Thermochromatium tepidum ATCC 43061: one gene and its partner. The protein of the gene in region 1 interacts with the protein of each later gene in a pairwise test. Links are inferred from orthologs where the notes say so. Each region holds a gene or a part of one and is shown in the gene's direction. Other genes may lie near its edges.

Region 1 (5,617 bases):
CCTCGGGCAAGACCGATCTGGCCTTGCAACTGGTCGAGCGTCTGCCGTGCGAGATCATCAGCGTCGATTCGGCTATGATCTATCGGGGCCTGGATATCGGCACTGCCAAGCCCGGGCCCGAGATCCTGGCACGCACCCCGCATCGCCTGATCGACATCCTGGATCCGACCGAGTCCTACTCAGCCGCGCGCTTTCGTGAGGACGCCCTGGCCGCCATGCATGAGATCAGCACCCGCGGACGCATTCCGCTCCTGATCGGTGGCACCATGCTCTATTTCCGCGCCCTGCAGCAGGGTCTGGCACGGCTGCCGAGCGCCGATGCCGAGGTGCGTGCCGCACTCGACGCCGAGGCCAAACGTCTCGGCTGGGCCGCGATGCACGCACGCCTGGCTAAACTCGACCCGGACGCCGCTGCACGCATCCATCCCAATGACCCCCAGCGTATCCAGCGCGCACTCGAAGTCCAGGCACTCAGCGGACGGGCGATGAGCGACCTGATCCGCAACGCCAGGCACGAGGCCCTACCGTTTCGGCTACTGAAACTCGCGCGCGCGCCGAGCGATCGCGCCATCCTCAACGCCCGGATCGAGCGCCGTTTTCGCGGCATGCTGGAACTTGGGCTGGTCGATGAGGTCTCTCAGCTTTGGGCACGCGGCGATCTGACGCCCGATCTCCCGTCGATGCGGTGCGTCGGCTACCGCCAGGTCTTAAACTATCTGCGTGGCGAAAGTACTTGGGACGACATGGTGCAGCGCGGCATCATCGCCACCCGTCAGCTCGCCAAGCGGCAGCTGACCTGGCTGCGCGCCGAGCCGGATTGCCACTGGATTGACGACGAACCCGATCCCTTGGCGGCTGTGCTCGAACTCATTGCGTTCAAGCTCAAGGACGAACATCCCGGGTCAGGTGCGGCGGCGGGCAGTCGCTGGAACGGCACCTGATGCATTCATTTGGTGGAGCGTTTTGTGCGAAGCTGTGGTTCGTCCCAGCAGCCACTCCTCCGCATTCGGCCCGACCCCGTTACCCGCGGTCGCGGCGGTTTTCAGCTGGGCACCTGCGTCATCGACAACAACAAGGAGCCAATCCCATGTCCAAGGGACAAAGCCTTCAAGATCCCTTTCTCAACGCCCTACGGAAGGAGCATGTTCCAGTCTCCATCTTCCTGGTCAATGGCATCAAGCTCCAGGGCCAGATCGAGTCGTTCGACCAGTTCGTGGTGCTGCTCAAGAACAACGTCAGTCAGATGATCTACAAACACGCCATCTCGACCGTGGTGCCGGCGCGCAACGTCCGGTTGCCGACAAACGACACCGAAGGTTCCGAGCCAGAGTCCCCTTGAGCAAGTCATCCGCGGCGGTTCCGGCCATTGCGGTCCGGCCCATCGCACGAGGCCACTCACTCGTCTTCGAGCGTCCCAAGGCCGGCGAGCGGGCGGTGCTGGTCGATCTCGACATCGGGCACGGATCGGCGCGCGAGGCCGACGAACGCGAGGAGTTTGTCCTGCTCGCCCAGGCGGCCGGCGCCGAGGTGTTGGGATGCCTCGGCGGCGCACGTGCCACGCCCGATGCGCGTCTCTTCATCGGCTCGGGCAAGGCCGAGGAACTCAAGGCCCTGGTCAGGGCCACCGAGGCCGAGCTGGTCATCTTCAACCATCCACTCAGTCCGGCCCAGGAGCGCAACCTGGAGCGTCTGCTGCAATGCCGGGTGATCGACCGTTCCGGGTTGATCCTCGACATCTTCGCCCAGCGCGCGCGCTCCTTCGAGGGCAAGCTCCAGGTCGAGCTGGCCCAGCTTAAGCATCTCTCGACCCGATTGGTGCGCGGCTGGACCCACCTGGAACGTCAGAAGGGCGGCATCGGTCTGCGCGGTCCGGGTGAGACGCAGCTGGAGACCGACCGCCGGTTGTTGGCCGCACGCGTGGCCATGTTGGAGCGCCGGCTCCAGCGCCTCGAGGCCCGGCGCGCCCAGGGGCGCAAGGCGCGCGCCAAGGCCGAACTGCCGGTGGTCTCGCTGGTCGGCTATACCAATGCCGGCAAGTCGACCCTCTTCAATTGCCTGACTGAAGCAGGCGTACTGGAGGCCGATCAATTGTTCGCGACCCTGGACCCGACCCTGCGCCGTCTGGATCTGCCCGGCGGTGTTAATGTCGTATTGGCCGATACCGTGGGCTTCGTCAGCCGGTTGCCGCACGAGCTGGTCGCCGCCTTTCGCTCGACGTTGGAAGAGACACGCGGCGCCAGCCTACTCCTGCATGTGATCGACGCAGCGGCGGCCAATCGATCGCGTCTGATGGCTGAGGTCGAGAGGGTGCTCGCCGAGATCGGCAGTTACGAGCGCCCCCGATTGGAGGTCTTCAATAAGATCGACCGACTGGACGGCGAGATGCCCCGTCTGGAACGCGACGCCGAGGGGCGCCCGGTGCGGGTCTGGGTCTCGGCGCGTACAGGCGCGGGTCTGGATCTGCTGCGCCAGGCGCTGATCGAATTGACCGGCGGCGAGCGCGCGATCAAAACCTTTATCCTGGGCCCTTCTGAGGGCAAGCGGCGCGCCTGGTTCTATCGTCATGCCCATGTGATTGAGGATCGCCCACTCGACTCGGGCGGTTGGGAGCTGCGCTGCGCGATCACGCCGGCAGACCTGGAGCGTCTACAGGCGCGTTTGCCGTGATCGGATCGTCTCCCGTACAATCTCGGTCATCGATCGATGAAACTTCTGAATAGAAAGACGGAGAAGCTATGGCCTGGAATGAACCAGGTGGCAGTCAAAAAGACCCCTGGAGCGGCAAGGGCGGTGGTGATCAGGGTCCGCCGGATCTTGACGAGGTGGTGCGCAAGCTCCAGGAGCGGCTCGGTGGTCTGTTCGGCGGCGATGGAAGTCCCACGGGCAGACGTCCGGGAGGCGGCGGCGCTCGGCTCAGCACCAAGGTCATCGGCGTCATCTTTGGTATCCTGGCCGTCATCTGGTTGGCGAGTGGTATTTATATCGTCGAGCCGGCTGAACGCGGGGTGGTGATGCGGTTTGGAGGCTATGTCGATACCACAGGGCCGGGTCCGCACTGGCATATCCCGCTGCCGATCGAGTCCGTGGTCAAGGTCAATGTCGATGAGGTCTCGACCCTGAGTTACAAGGCCGCCATGCTCACCCGGGACGAGAACATCGTCGAGGTCGAGCTGACGGTCCAGTCGCGCATCCAGGATGCCGCCGACTATCTGTTCCAGGATCAGGATCCCGAGCGTACCCTCAATGACGCCACCGCCACTGTGGCGCGCGTGGTCATCGGCCAAAGCAAGCTCGATTTTGTCATGACCGAGGGACGCGGCGCGGTGTCCGTGACCATCAAGGATCGCATCCAGGCGTTGATAGACCGCTACAAGACCGGCCTGCTCGTCACCTCGGTCAATATGCAGCCGGCCAAGCCGCCTGAGCAGGTCAAGGCCGCCTTCGACGACGCCATCAAGGCGCGTGAGGATAAAGAACGGCTGGAGAATCAGGCCGAGGCCTATGCCAACGAGGTGCTGCCCAACGCCCGTGGTGCGGCTGCGCGCCTCATCGCCGATGCCAAGGCCTATCGGGATCGGATGATCGCTTCGTCCGAGGGTGAGGCCGCGCGTTTCTCCGCTCTACTGGCCGAGTACAAAAAGGCGCCTGAAGTCACCCGTCGGCGTCTCTATCTGGAGACGATGGAAGAGGTGATGACCAAAAATGCCAAGGTGGTGCTTGACGTGACCAGTGGTGCCAACAGTCTCATGTATCTCCCCATCGATCAGATCATGCGGCAGTCACAGTCCCAGATGCCTCAGCCCGATCCGCCCGCTCAGTCGGTCGGCAATGGCCTCCAGGCACTGCCCGAACGGGTGGTCGATTCGCCGCTGCGGGCGGTCGATCGTGAGCGGAGGACGCGCTGATGACTCAGTCCAACCGGATCAAGACCTGGCTACCGATCAGTCTGGCGGTGCTGGTGGTCTTCTTCTCCAGCTTCACCTTCGTGGTGCGCGAGTACGAGGTGGCGCTCAAGCTGCGTCTGGGTGAGATCGTCTCCGATACCTATGCGCCTGGGCTTCACTTCAAGATCCCGCTCCTCAACCAGATCCGCAAGTTCGACCGGCGTTTGCAGACGCTCGACTCGCAACCCGAGCGATTCCTGACGATCGAGAAGAAGGACTTGATCGTCGATTCCTACGCCAAGTGGCGCATCGCGCGTCCGGCGCAGTTCCTGCGCTCGACCGGCGGCAACAATGCACGCACCAGCCGCCTGCTCTCCGAGCGCATCAACACCAGTCTGCGCGACGAGTTCGGCAAGCGCACCATCCAAGAGGTGGTCTCGGACGACCGGCTGGCGCTGATGGAGTCCCTGACCAGGGACGTCAATGCCAATGCCGCCGATCTGGGGATCGAGGTCATCGATGTGCGGGTCAAGAAGATCGACCTGCCACCCGAGGTCAGTGATTCGGTCTATCAGCGGATGCGCGCCGAGCGTGAGCGCGTGGCACGCGATCTGCGCGCCAAGGGGGCCGAGGCCGCCGAGCGTATCCGCGCCGATGCCGACCGCCAGCGCACCGTGATCATTGCCGAGGCCTACAAGGAGTCTGAAGAGATTCGCGGTGAGGGCGATGCCCGTTCGGCCGAGATCTATGCCCGGGCCTTCAACGCCGCCCCTGAGTTCTACGCCTTCTATCGTAGCCTTTCCGCCTATCGTCAGAGCTTCGGTCAGGGCGGTAGCCTCATGGTGCTGGAACCAGACTCAGACTTCCTCCGCTTCTTCCGCGAGTCGAGCGGTCAGCCCTGATCCCAATGGCTGAAGACCCGGCCCGGTCGGGGTCTCCAGCCATTGGACAAATCCGTGCACCTCTGAGAGGATATCGGCCCTTGGCGTGCCCGGCGTGCGGTGCGGTCCGGGCGATTCTCGATCACTCTCGCGGGATCCTTTTATCATCGTGCATGACATCCTGGTTGCCCTCTCGCTCGTGTTCATCATCGAGGGCATCTGGCCCTTCCTCGGTCCGTCCAGTTTTAGGCGTCTGCTGGCGATGGTCTCGCTCGAAAGCGATCGCTCGCTGCGCCTGGCTGGATTCGTCAGCATGATCTCGGGTCTCGGACTGCTGTATCTGGTCAACTGAACCCGAAACCCTGTCTCTCTAACCGTCATCATGTTACCCCTGAACGAGGAACGCTGGCTGCTGCCCGCCGGTATCGAGGAAGTTCTGCCGCCCCAGGCACGGATCATTGAGGGACTGCGCCGCGAACTGCTGGACCTCTATGCGAGCTGGGGCTATGAGCTGGTCATTCCGCCCTTTATCGATTATCTCGATTCGCTCCTGACCGGTACCGGGCAGGATCTCGATCTCCAGACCTTCAAGCTCACCGACCAGCTCACCGGACGTCTGCTGGGCGTGCGTGCCGACATGACGCCCCAGGTGGCACGCATGGATGCCCATCATCTGCGTCGCGAGGCGCCGACCCGGCTGTGTTACCTTGGTACCGTGCTCCATACGCGCCCGGACGGCTTCGCCGGCACCCGTAGTCCGTTACAGCTCGGTGCTGAGATCTATGGTCACGCCGGCATCGAGAGCGATACCGAGATCCTGCGTCTGGTGCTTTTGACATTGCGCACGGCCGG
Region 2 (13,299 bases), 1.9 Mb from region 1 along the record:
GGGGTGCAATAAACAAAGCCGGCCTCGGCAAGACCGGCCAGGATCCGGGGATCGAGCGCCAGACTATCGAAGCGGGTCGAGGTCAGATGTGTGTTGGTCATTGAATCTATCGGTGAACGTCCGGGTTGGCCTGCAGATGCGGTTTCGAAGCCTCGCGGACGGCAAGACTTGCAAATTGCCTGCGCTTTGGATCAAATAGCATCTTACTCAAGGGTGCGGAACAACGCCAATTCGCCCGCCCACTCCTCGTTCCGACCGACGCGATGCCGTTTCGGCCATGCCCTTCACCCGCCCATGCCATCAAACATTATTTGGGAGACGACTTCAGTGAGCGATCGCATCGTCCATGTGACCGATGATTCCTTCGAGGAAGAGGTTCTGAAATCCCCCGATCCGGTGTTGGTCGACTACTGGGCCGACTGGTGCGGACCCTGCAAGATGATCGCTCCCGTGCTCGACGAGATCGCCGATGAATACGCCGGGCGGGTCAAGATCGCCAAGCTCAACATCGACGAGAACCCCAACACACCGCCCCGCTACGGCATCCGCGGTATCCCGACCCTGATGCTCTTTCGCGGCGGCGAGGTCGAGGCAACCAAGGTCGGCGCCGTCTCCAAGTCGCAGCTGACGGCCTTCATCGATAGCAATCTCTGAGCTGAGCGCTCGCTAAAGCCCTTGACGCGCCCCGCGTCCCGAGGATCTTACCCCTAACCGAGTCCACGCGGGGCGTTCATCGAAACACCCTCATCTCCAGCCGGCCAGCCGCCACTCGCTGCACGTCCTGACGACATTGCCTCCACGGCGAGACGCGGTCGCCGATCCCGATTTCCGTCCTAACGAACACAACAGTGATGAACCTAACTGAACTCAAAAAGATGCCAGTGCCCAACCTGGTGGCCCTGGCGCAATCCATGGACATCGAAGGTGTCGCCCGCTCGCGCAAGCAGGACCTGATCTTCGCCATCCTCAAGGCCCAGGCCAAGAAGGGCGAGGACATCTATGGCGACGGCGTGCTCGAGATCCTCTCGGATGGGTTCGGTTTCCTGCGCTCGGCCGATGCCTCCTATCTGGCTGGGCCGGACGATATCTATGTCTCGCCAAGCCAGATCCGACGCTTTGCGCTGCGCACCGGCGATACCATCTCGGGCAAGATTCGACCGCCCAAAGACGGCGAACGCTATTTCGCGCTGCTCAAGGTCAACGACATCAACTACGACCGTCCCGAGAACGCCAAGAACAAGATCCTGTTCGAGAACTTCACGCCGCTGTTCGCTCAGAAGCGTCTGACGCTGGAGATCGGCAACGGCAGCACCGAGGACATCACGGCCCGCACTATCGATCTGGTCGCGCCCATCGGCAAGGGGCAGCGCGGGCTCATCGTCTCCCCGCCCAAGGCCGGCAAGACCATGATGTTGCAGAACATCGCCCAGTCGATCGGCCACAATCACCCCGACTGCTATCTGATCGTGCTCCTGATCGACGAGCGTCCCGAGGAAGTCACCGAGATGACGCGCTCGGTGCGCGGCGAGGTCATCTCCTCGACCTTCGACGAGCCGGCCACCCGTCACGTCCAGGTCGCCGAGATGGTGATCGAAAAGGCCAAGCGCCTGGTCGAACACAAGCGCGACGTAGTCATCCTGCTCGACTCCATCACGCGCCTCGCCCGCGCCTACAACACGGTCGTGCCCTCCTCTGGCAAGGTCCTGACCGGCGGGGTCGATGCCAATGCACTGCAACGGCCCAAGCGCTTCTTCGGTACCGCGCGCAACGTCGAGGAAGGGGGTTCACTCACCATCATCGCCACGGCGCTGATCGACACCGGCTCACGCATGGACGATGTGATCTACGAAGAGTTCAAGGGCACGGGTAACATGGAGCTCCATCTCGACCGGCGCATCGCCGAAAAGCGCATCTTCCCCGCGATCAACATCAATCGCTCCGGCACCCGGCGTGAGGAGCTCCTGATGAGTCCATCAGAGCTGCAAAAGATGTGGATCCTGCGCAAGATCCTGCACCCGATGGACGAGCTGGCGGCGATGGAATTCCTGCACGACAAGCTCAAGGCGACCAAGACCAACGAAGAGTTCTTTGCCTCCATGAAGGGCTGAAGTCAGGCCCACCGGCTCATTCGAGCCATACAGCGACCCGCGCCGACGCGCCGCGCCCATCGACGACGACCAGTGTCACATAGCCCGATCCCGGCGGCGTCCAGCGCGTTTCCCGAGAAAAGGGTTCGCGTGCAATGGGTGCGCCGTCGGCAAACCAAGTAAAGGGCGGTGTACCACCCCGGACCCTGAGCACCAGGGCCCCAAGCGAGGAGGCACCAAACCCCAGATCGATCCGTGCCCCCGGCGGCGGATAGGCGATCTCCAGCGCCGCCGCCGAGGGGCTCGCGCGGCTGGCCGCCGGGACGTGCCGCAGGATCTCGGGCAGTTGGGCGTGGTTCATGGGGCGCACACCAGGCGGCGGTGGCGGTAGCGGCGTGCGCGGGCCGAGCTGGGCGAAGACGTCGATGAGCACGGGCGCGGCGGCCTCGATCCCAGCCAGACCCGGCACGGGCGCACCATCCGCCCGCCCGGTCCAGACGCCCACCACCCAGCGTCCGTCGAAGCCGATGGCCCAGGCGTCGCGATAGCCGTAGGAGGTACCGGTCTTGAAGGCGATCCGGTCGGACGTGGCGCGATCCGGCGCCGGCACCCCGGCGAGGATGGACCCGACCAGCCAGGCAGCGCGTTCGTCCAGCACCGGACGCCACACCGAGGCGCCGCCCGCAGCGTCATGCTCCAGCGACTCGCGCAGCACAACCGGCGCGCCGCCACGCGCGATCGCGGCATAGAGCCGGACCAGATCGGTGAGCGTCACCCCGACCCCGCCCAGGCCAATCGCAAGACCAGGTGCCGAGAGTTCGGGCAAGGCCGGCTCGATCCCAGCGCGGCGCAGACGGGCCATCAGACGGGCCGGCCCCACGGCCTCCAGCAGCCGGACGGCGGGGATGTTCAGTGAGGCCTGGAGGGCCTGGCGCACCGAGACCGTGCCCTGGAACGCGCGGTCGAAGTTGGTCGGGACATAGCCGTCGAAGCCGGTCGGTCGATCCTCGATCAGGCTCTCGGGATGGGCGATGCCATCCTCAAAGGCCAGACCATAGATCAATGGCTTGAGCGTCGATCCAGGCGAGCGGATGGCGCGGGTCATGTCGATATGGCCCCGGCGTGTCTCGTCGAGCGGATCGGGTGAGCCGACCGAGGCCCAGACCTCGCCCGTGGTATGCTCGGCGACCAGGATGGCGAGCGAGACCCGATCCCCCAGGGCGCGGGCGCGCTCGGCAGCCAGGGTTTCCAGGCGTTCCTGCAAGCGGGCGTCGAGGGTCAGGCGCTGGACATGGCGTTCGGGATGGGCGCGCTGGATACGCCAAGCCAGATGGGCGGCGTGCATGGGCAAGGGGCGGCGTGTGCTTGGTATCGGCTCGCGCAGCGCACCGGCCAGTTCAACGGCATCGATCAAGCCGGCGGACTGGAGACGCCGCAGGATGGCATCGCGTGCGCGTTGCAGGGCCTGGGGATCGCGATCGGGACGGCGCGTCTCGGGCGCCTGGGGCAGCGCGATCAGGAACGCCGATTCTGCTGCCGTCAGTCGGCGCGGTTCATGCCCAAACCAGGCCAGCGCCCCGGCGCGTACCCCCTCAAGGTTGCCCCCCTGGGGCGTCAGATTGAGATAGGCCGTGAGGATGGCCTCCTTGTCGAGCCGTCGTTCTAGGGCCAGGGCCAGACGCATCTGATGTAGCTTTCCGGCGAGATCCTGGGTCGAGCGCCCGTCGAGCAGACGCGCCAACTGCATGCTGATGGTCGAGCCACCGGAGACGATGCGCCCGTGTCTGAGCCATTGCCAGGCGGCGCGTGCTAGAGCCCAGGGGTCAACCCCGGCATGGTCGCGAAAGCGCCGATCCTCGATGGCCAGGAGCCGCTCCAGATAGCCTGGATCGACCGCGTCGAGCGCAACCGGCAGACGCCAGCGCCCGTCGGCCACGGGGAAGGCGCGCAACAGTCGACCCTCGCGGTCGAGGATCTGGGGCGAGGTTGCCACCTCCAGCTCGGGCAGGGGCGTGGCCTGGATCCAGGCGGCCAGCCACAGCCTGGCCCCCAGGGCCACAGCGATGAGGATGACCAAGGCCAGCGAAAACTTGGCAAGCCGACGCATGGTGACCCTAGGCGCCCGGCGGCGCCTTCATCGACTCGAAGGCGTTCAAGGCATTCAGCAAGGTTTGACGCTCGATGTCGTCGAGCGCCTGATTCAGTGCGGTCAGTGCGCTCGGACCCTGGGCGCACAGGAGCTCCTGGCCGGTCGGGCCGCGCAGAAAGGCGTACAGGGACTGGGCGAGCGGGTGGCCCTTGCGGGCGGCGCCCTTGATCCAGCGCAGGCCGAGCTCCGGGTTGTACTCGACACCCTCGCCGGCGAGGTAGGCGCGTCCGAGCCGGCACATGGCGTCGGGATAGAAGGCGTTGGCGGAGCGCTGGAACCAGGGGATGGCGTCGGTGGGTCGTTGGGCGCTGAGCAACAGGATGCCGAGGTCGCATTGGGCGATGGGGTCACCGCGGTCGGCATCGACGAGGGTTGGGTAGTGTTCGGGGGCGATGGCGAGTCCGGAGAGATCGAGGACGTCCTGGAGGGGGATTTGGGTCTTGGCGCCGGGTTGGCTCGGGCTGAGGGCACTGAGGCGTCCGCTGTCGATGTAGCGCCAGAGGGTGCGTTTGGTGAGACCCGTGAGGGCGGCAGCGGTATTGAGGCTGATATAGTACATGCTCGATCTGGACCCTGAGGTTGGGGCGGATAGAGTTTTTACAGCGCGCCGGGTGTGGCAGCCTCCGTCTGTCACAGTGGGGTGTGACAGGGGCGACCCCTGTCACGGTCGGATGCGACAGACAGACCGGCGTCATTCCGGTCGGGTGTCCTGGGCCAAGCTGGCTGGTCGCGCAATGACTTGAAGCCCCAAGGGTTTGACGGCTTGGCCAGGGTTGGCGCGCCTTTTGCTTTGGCCTTGGGGTGAGGGGCCTGGGTCAGGCGAGCCTGTCTGACCGGTTCCTCGCCCGGATATCTTCCATTTCCATTGCGGAGTCTGTCATGAAACGATACCAGCAAGGCTTTACCCTGATCGAGCTCATGATCGTGGTCGCGATCATCGGCGTTCTGGCGGCGATCGCGTTGCCCGCCTATCAGGACTACACCAAGAAGGCGAAGGTCTCTGAGGTTGTACTCGCCGCAAGCTCGGCCCGGACCTGCGCCACCGAGATCATCGGCGGCGGTGGCACTGTTAGCCAGGTTAGTAGCTGCGCCTCAGGCTTTGTGCCGACCCAGTATGTCTCAGGTTTGACTGTCAGTGGGAGTGGTACTACAGTGACGATCGTTGCGACCGGGACAAAGATTGGCGAGGCCGTTCGTGTCACCCTGAGAGGGACTGTCGGTTCGGGTACGATCAAGACCTGGAGATGCACTGGCAACCCCAACCGTCTGATGCCGGGCTCGTGCAAGAGCTGATCCTTAAGCGCTGCGGTTGAATGGTTTTATTTTCCGTCTCACAAAGCCCTGGGTGTCCGGGGCTTTTTTTTGGCCGCTCTTCCAGTCATGATGAGATCTCTGCCCCTTGCCAAAGACACCCGACATCGCGTCTCGGTCGGTCTGGGCTTGATCCTGCTCCTTAGCGCCACCTGTTTCATCTATCTCCAGGGTCTGAATGCCTCGACCTTTTACGACGATCGTCGTAACCTCTCGGCCCTGGAGACGCTCGATACCCTGGAAGAGGCCTGGCGCTTCGTGACCGAGGGCGGTGCGGGGCCGCTCGGGCGTCCGCTTGCCCAACTGAGCTTCCTGATCCATGCCAATCAGCCCCGCATGGACGCGGCCTCTGACGCCCGTTTCGTCAATATCCTCATTCACCTGGCCAACGGGGTGCTGCTCTATGTGTTAGGCGCGATGCTCTTGCGGCTGCGCGGCCAGGATGAGGCGAGGAGCGACTGGATCGCGCTCGGGGCCGCGGCGTTGTGGTCGTTCATGCCGTTGCTTGCCTCCACCACGCTGATCCTCATCCAGCGCCAAACCAGCCTTGCGACCCTGTTTGGATTGATCGGCTTGACGGTGTTCGTGTATGGCTATTTCATTCAATCGCAACGCCCGAAGCAGGCCCTCTTGATTCAGGGTCTGGGACTGGGGATCGGGACCCTGCTTGCCATCCTCGCCAAGGAAAACGGCGCCCTGTTTCCGGTCTATGCCCTGGTGATCGATGCGGTATTGCTGCCGAACCTGAGCGCACCCAGCCCCCTCCGTCGCCTCAGACGCGGCACGCTCTCACTCGGACTGGCGGCGTTGCTGGTCTATCTCTTGACCTTGAATCAGGACTGGTCCAGCGTCGATCCACTCCGCGGTTGGTCGGTGTTCGAGCGCTTGCAGACCGAGGTGGTCCTGCTGTGGCAGTATCTGTATCTGGCGTTTTTCCCCCAGCCGACCGCCTTCAGCCCCTTTTATGACGACCTGACCGTCATCCGGGGCTGGTGGGCTCCGACCCTCTCTGCTCTCGGCTTTTTGGCCCTGACCCTGATCGCCGTCCTGATCCGCCGGCGCACCCCCTGGCCGCTCTTTGCCTTGACCTGGTTCTTCACTGGCCACCTGCTCGAATCGACCGTCATCCTGCTCGAACTGATGTTCGAGCATCGCAATTATCTGGCCGTCTATGGCTTGTGCCTGGCCCTGTCGGCCCTGGCCTGGCAGGCCCCTGGACGCTATGCCCGTCTCGGGCCGGCGCTCTTTGGTGTTTATACCCTCTTGATGGCCCTCATCCTCTACGGAACCACCTCCATCTGGGGCCAGCCCCTGGTCGCTGCCGAAAGTTGGGTAAAACGACATCCCAATTCGCAGCGCGCAGTTGCCTATCTCGCCGAGATATATCACGCCGGCTTCGGCGACGACATCAGCTCGGCGTTACCGCGTATCGACAGGGCGGCCCACGCCTGCTCTGACTGTACCGATGCCAAGCTGCAGATCCTGCTCTATGCCTGTGGCCATACCGGCGAGGACGACATCCGCCAACGCCTGGACGATCTCATGCAGTCGGCCACTACCGCCCAGGCATTGTTCCAGTTGTTTTATAACCTGGATTCGCTCCAAAAGCTGGCCGCAGTCAATGCCTGCCCCCCGATCACGCCCGAGGATGTCTATCGGTTGACCCTGAGGTTGCTCGACAATCCTCACTATACAACCTGGCTCTATCACGTCCATACCCTGTTTCATGCGGCCTATTTCGCCAAGGAGATCGGCGATCTCGAGGCCGCCTATGCCCATCTGGCGAAGGCCGAGTCACTCTCGCCCACGACATTACCCATCCTGCAGATGCAGCTCCATCTGTTGCTCAAAGAGCATCGCTACTCCGACGCCTTGGCCGCCATCGAACGCCGCCGCCCGCTCAAACGCGATCGCATCATGACAGACGCGGTCCTCGACGAGCTCGCCGACGAGGTGCGTAAGGACCAGGCCGGGTTCGAGACCTCCAGTCGCCACAACGACAATCCATGACGATGACGCTCTCCATCATCCTCCCTGCCCGGAATGAGGCCCGCTCGCTCCAGCAACTGCTGCCACGCCTCCGGGAGGTCATACCCGAGGCCGAGCTCATCCTGGTCGACGATGGCTCAACCGACGCCACTGCCGCCGTCGCCGAAGAGGCCGGCGCCCGCGTCATCCGCCATCCCTACGGCATGGGCAATGGCGCGGCGATCAAGAGCGGGGCACGCGCGGCCACAGGAGACATCCTGGTGTTCATGGACGCCGACGGTCAGCACGATCCGGCGGATATCCCGCGGCTCCTGGCCAAGCTCGACGAGGGCTACGACATGGTGGTCGGTGCACGCGGTCGCGGCTCACAAGCCAACCTCGGTCGCGGCCTCGCCAATGGGGTTTACAACCGCATCGCCAGCCTCATGACCGGTCATCGGATCTCTGACCTCACCTCAGGGTTTCGTGCCGTGCAGGCAGCCAAGTTTCGCGAGTTTCTCTATCTGCTCCCCAACGGTTTTTCCTATCCGACCACCATCACCATGGCCTTCTTTCGCAGCGCCTATCCGGTGGCCTATGTACCCATCACCGCCCGCCCGCGCATTGGCAAAAGCCATCTCCGCCCGCTTCGCGACGGCGTGCGGTTTTTGTTGATCATCTTTAAGATCGCCACCCTCTATTCGCCCTTGAAGCTCTTTCTGCCGGTGGCATTCGCTTTTTTCTTGCTCGGCATGGGCTGGTACGGCTACACCTTCGCGATCGAAGGGCGTTTTACCAACATGAGCGCCCTGCTGTTGTCGGCTTCAGTCATCGTCTTTCTGATCGGGCTGATCTCGGAACAGATCACCCATCTCACCTATAAGCGCGAAGACTGAGGGGCGCGGGTCGTTGCGCCCAGGGGCAGGCGACCTAGGCGCCCGAGCGGATCGCTATCGCCCCCGACATCGACCCCAGCGCGCAGGCGCTTGTGGCAGCAGGAGGGCGGTTACATGACTGGAAGCGCTTTTTACGTGCGCCCGGCAGGGCGCACTGACTTGGAGGCTTTATGGTATTGTCTGATCGACAGGCGCCAATGCGCTCCAGCCATGATTGAGTCCATGATGAGATCCCTGCCCCTTGCCAAAGACACCCGACATCGCGTCTCGGTCGGTCTGGGCTTGATCCTGCTCCTTAGCGCCACCTGTTTCATCTATCTCCAGGGTCTGAATGCCTGGGTCTTTTACGACGATCTCCCTAACCTCTCGGCCCTGGAGACGCTCGATACCCTGGAAGAGGCCTGGCGCTTCGTGACCGAGGGCGGTGCGGGGCCGCTCGGGCGTCCGCTTGCCCAACTGAGCTTCCTGATCCATGCCAATCAGCCCCGCATGGACGCGGCCTCTGACGCCCGTTTCGTCAATATCCTCATTCACCTGGCCAACGGGGTGCTGCTCTATGTGTTAGGCGCGATGCTCTTGCGGCTGCGCGGCCAGGATGAGGCGAGGAGCGACTGGATCGCGCTCGGGGCCGCGGCGTTGTGGTCGTTCATGCCGTTGCTTGCCTCCACCACGCTGATCCTCATCCAGCGCCAAACCAGCCTTGCGACCCTGTTTGGATTGATCGGCTTGACGGTGTTCGTGTATGGCTATTTCATTCAATCGCAACGCCCGAAGCAGGCCCTCTTGATTCAGGGTCTGGGACTGGGGATCGGGACCCTGCTTGCCATCCTCGCCAAGGAAAACGGCGCCCTGTTTCCGGTCTATGCCCTGGTGATCGATGCGGTATTGCTGCCGAACCTGAGCGCACCCAGCCCCCTCCGTCGCCTCAGACGCGGCACGCTCTCACTCGGACTGGCGGCGTTGCTGGTCTATCTCTTGACCTTGAATCAGGACTGGTCCAGCGTCGATCCACTCCGCGGTTGGTCGGTGTTCGAGCGCTTGCAGACCGAGGTGGTCCTGCTGTGGCAGTATCTGTATCTGGCGTTTTTCCCCCAGCCGACCGCCTTCAGCCCCTTTTATGACGACCTGACCGTCATCCGGGGCTGGTGGGCTCCGACCCTCTCTGCTCTCGGCTTTTTGGCCCTGACCCTGATCGCCGTCCTGATCCGCCGGCGCACCCCCTGGCCGCTCTTTGCCTTGACCTGGTTCTTCACTGGCCACCTGCTCGAATCGACCGTCATCCTGCTCGAACTGATGTTCGAGCATCGCAATTATCTGGCCGTCTATGGCTTGTGCCTGGCCCTGTCGGCCCTGGCCTGGCAGGCCCCTGGACGCTATGCCCGTCTCGGGCCGGCGCTCTTTGGTGTTTATACCCTCTTGATGGCCCTCATCCTCTACGGAACCACCTCCATCTGGGGCCAGCCCCTGGTCGCTGCCGAAAGTTGGGTAAAACGACATCCCAATTCGCAGCGCGCAGTTGCCTATCTCGCCGAGATATATCACGCCGGCTTCGGCGACGACATCAGCTCGGCGTTACCGCGTATCGACAGGGCGGCCCACGCCTGCTCTGACTGTACCGATGCCAAGCTGCAGATCCTGCTCTATGCCTGTGGCCATACCGGCGAGGACGACATCCGCCAACGCCTGGACGATCTCATGCAGTCGGCCACTACCGCCCAGGCATTGTTCCAGTTGTTTTATAACCTGGATTCGCTCCAAAAGCTGGCCGCAGTCAATGCCTGCCCCCCGATCACGCCCGAGGATGTCTATCGGTTGACCCTGAGGTTGCTCGACAATCCTCACTATACAACCTGGCTCTATCACGTCCATACCCTGTTTCATGCGGCCTATTTCGCCAAGGAGATCGGCGATCTCGAGGCCGCCTATGCCCATCTGGCGAAGGCCGAGTCACTCTCGCCCACGACATTACCCATCCTGCAGATGCAGCTCCATCTGTTGCTCAAAGAGCATCGCTACTCCGACGCCTTGGCCGCCATCGAACGCCGCCGCCCGCTCAAACGCGATCGCATCATGACAGACGCGGTCCTCGACGAGCTCGCCGACGAGGTGCGTAAGGACCAGGCCGGGTTCGAGACCTCCAGTCGCCACAACGACAATCCATGACGATTCGGGCTGATCTCGGAACAGATCACCCATCTCACCTATAAGCGTGAAGACTGAGGGGCGCGGGTCGTTGCGCCAAGGGGCAGGCGGCCTAGGCGCCCGAGCGGATCGCTATCGCCCCCGACATCGACCCCAGCGCGCAGGCGCTTGTGGCAGCAAGTGGGTGCGCCTACCGGGCGCCCCAATAAAAAAAGCGGTTACAGTCATGTAACCGCTTTTTTTATTGGGGCATAGATTTGGTGGGCTGTCAGGGATTCGAACCCCGGACCGATGGATTAAGAGTCCACTGCTCTACCAGCTGAGCTAACAGCCCTTTGAACTATATTTGTTTGGGGTGGACGATGGGGATCGAACCCACGACCACAGGATCCACAATCCTGCGCTCTACCAGCTGAGCTACGTCCACCATTGAAACAGCTTGGCGCATCCAAGCGGAATTATATCGCATTCGATGCCGTTTTGGCATCCCTGAATTCGCGTGGTGGCGCGCCCGGCAGGACTCGAACCTGCGACCCACGGCTTAGAAGGCCGTTGCTCTATCCAGCTGAGCTACGAGCGCTTGTTGGGCGTAGCTCGGATCACGCATTTTGGGCGATCTAGTCGCCTTGGAAGGCATGTGGTCGGGGTAGAGGGATTCGAACCCCCGACATCCTGCTCCCAAAGCAGGCGCGCTACCAGACTGCGCTATACCCCGGCTTCGGATGCATCTCCGGGTGTCTCAAGACCAACCGGAGCCGAAGATCTGGCATCGTAATCGTCAATTTGGCCTCTGTCAACCGAGGCGTTACACGACGCCCCTGTGGTCGAGCCCATCGCATTGGATCTCGCCGATTCAGCACGGATGAGCGCGACGGCCGCCAAAAGCGATGTCAGGATCACCAGCGGCCAGGATGCCCACAGGGTCTCGCGCCTGAACTGGAGTCCGTCTGGCGCCGTCAGCGCCGTCAGTCCGACGAGACCGAGCAGATTGACGAGGTTAAAGTCGAACGCGAGGCTCGGCACTGTCCATCCCGATGCCCCGTCACTCGGCCACCACCTGGTAAGCAGGATCGGCAGCCAGGAGGCGATGACGCTCGCCGGTGCCAAAAGCGTCAGTCCAAGCATCCAGTGGTCGAGGCCCAGCACCAGCGCCAGATCGAGCGCCCCCATCGCCAGCACCCGCGCACCCATGGCCAGCAGCGTCAGCCCTACACAGAGATGCGCACTCAGTCCCCAGAGCCGCCACCAGCCGCGCGCCGGTCGTGTCTGGTGTCCGGCACCGGCAGGTGGGGCCTGGGTTTGAGTGTCGTCCCCCGACGAGGCTGAGGGTCGTGCTGTCCAACCCATCCAGGTCAGATAGAGCAGACACAGCAGAACCAGCAGGGCGCCCTCGCCTCGCCCGAGATCGCCATTGAGCACCAGCCCCCAGACGAGCCCCGCCGCCCCGACCAGACTCCAGGCCCGCGACCAGGGATGATGAACAGGCTCGGCCCAGCTCCGCCCCCGTGGCGGGAGCAGGGCTGGGGGGGCGAAAGGCCGACGAGATGGCAAATGTGGCGTCGAACGAGACCCGATCGCCAACAAAACACCAAGAACATGGACGCCGATGATCGCACCAAGCACCAGAGCGTCCGCGCCTGACCCAACCACCTGCAAGGTTACCGCCAGCGCCGGAAGTAGGGTGACCAGCGCCAGCCAGGGTGCGAATCGGCTCGGATCCACGGGATCGAGCCAATGCACCATGGCCCCAATCGTGCGATGCACGCCGATACTCACCAGAACGAGCCCGATCAGACCCAGGAGCAGCACGACCAGTGATAGGGTCCAATCCGGCATAGTCGAGGATCAGGGATGCTTGAGCACACAATCGGCACAGGTGCCGATCAACTCGACCACCGGACGGCTCGGTCGAAACCCGGTCTCGCCGGCGGCCAGCATCAGGCTCTGAGCGATGGTGGCATCTTCCAGCTCGGTCACCCGCCCGCACTCGGTGCAGATGAGGAACTGGCTGGCATGTGGATGCTCGGGATGGGTGCAGCCGACGAAGGCATGCAGACTCTCGATCTTGTGCGCCAGCCCCTGTTCGAGCAGAAAATCCAGCGCCCGATAAACGGTCGGCGGGGCCAAGGCGCGCGCGCCCTCGCGCATGGATTCCAAGATCTCATAGGCGCCGAGTGGACGCTCGGCCGCGCACAGGATCGCCAGCACCCGCCGTCGTTGCGGTGTGAGTCTGACACCGCGCTGCCGGCAGAGCGCCTCGGCCTGCTTTAGCACCTGTTCCAAGGCATTACCCGTCGTCGGCATGACGCGCATCAAGCTTTGGCCGCGGCCTGACGCCGGGCACGTCGAATGGATAGTTGACGGCTGAGCAGCGCCGACAGCACATAGACACCTGCCGCAAGCAAGACCATGGTTGGCCCTGCCGGCAGGTCTGGCCTAAAGGACAGCGCCAGCCCCAGGGTGGTGAAGAATGCCCCAAGCGCAGTGGCGATCAGCACCATGGCCCCCAGCGAATGGACATAATGCGCCGCGATGGCCGCTGGCAGTGTCAGCAGCGCGATGACCAGGATCAATCCCACCACCTGGATCAGCAGCACCACGGTCACGGCCACCAGACACAGCAGCAGCAGATAGAACAAGGCCACAGGCACGCCGCGCAGACGCGCGAATTCCTCGTCGAAGGTAACGGCCAAGAACTGACGATAGAAGAGCACGACCGTGACCACCAGCGCCAGATCCAACCCCG

The links.
Region 2: the proteins of hfq (region 1) and rho interact in binary tests that used the Escherichia coli proteins (3 or more experiments, as listed by UniProt). The link is inferred for Thermochromatium tepidum ATCC 43061 from one-to-one orthologs.

What each region holds. Positions count from the first base shown.
Region 1 is NZ_CP039268.1:2,093,260-2,098,876, reverse strand. The notes cover bases 43-2,713. They hold hfq (RNA chaperone Hfq), read left to right. Parts: upstream 43-1,087; coding sequence 1,088-1,339; downstream 1,340-2,713. Other genes in these bases: hflX (ribosome rescue GTPase HflX), read left to right, coding at 1,381-2,667; miaA (tRNA (adenosine(37)-N6)-dimethylallyltransferase MiaA), read left to right, coding at 43-941. Also shown: more of miaA, read left to right, coding at 1-42; FtsH protease activity modulator HflK, read left to right, coding at 2,736-3,905; protease modulator HflC, read left to right, coding at 3,905-4,786; E6P07_RS09640 (DUF2065 domain-containing protein), read left to right, coding at 4,935-5,117; E6P07_RS09635 (ATP phosphoribosyltransferase regulatory subunit), read left to right, coding at 5,148-5,617. UniProt on the Escherichia coli protein: RNA chaperone that binds small regulatory RNA (sRNAs) and mRNAs to facilitate mRNA translational regulation in response to envelope stress, environmental stress and changes in metabolite concentrations.
Region 2 is NZ_CP039268.1:212,000-225,298, reverse strand. The notes cover bases 1-2,979. They hold rho (transcription termination factor Rho), read left to right. Parts: upstream 1-851; coding sequence 852-2,108; downstream 2,109-2,979. Other genes in these bases: pbpC (penicillin-binding protein 1C), read right to left, coding at 2,125-2,979; trxA (thioredoxin TrxA), read left to right, coding at 328-654; E6P07_RS01060 (DEAD/DEAH box helicase), read right to left, coding at 1-101. In the rest of the region: more of pbpC, read right to left, coding at 2,980-4,194; E6P07_RS01040 (SEL1-like repeat protein), read right to left, coding at 4,202-4,795; E6P07_RS13980 (pilin), read left to right, coding at 5,116-5,529; E6P07_RS01030 (tetratricopeptide repeat protein), read left to right, coding at 5,620-7,557; E6P07_RS01025 (glycosyltransferase family 2 protein), read left to right, coding at 7,554-8,411; E6P07_RS01020 (tetratricopeptide repeat protein), read left to right, coding at 8,637-10,574; E6P07_RS00995 (hypothetical protein), read right to left, coding at 11,259-12,389; E6P07_RS00990 (Fur family transcriptional regulator), read right to left, coding at 12,399-12,857; E6P07_RS00985 (metal ABC transporter permease), read right to left, coding at 12,866-13,299. UniProt on the Escherichia coli protein: Facilitates transcription termination by a mechanism that involves Rho binding to the nascent RNA, activation of Rho's RNA-dependent ATPase activity, and release of the mRNA from the DNA template.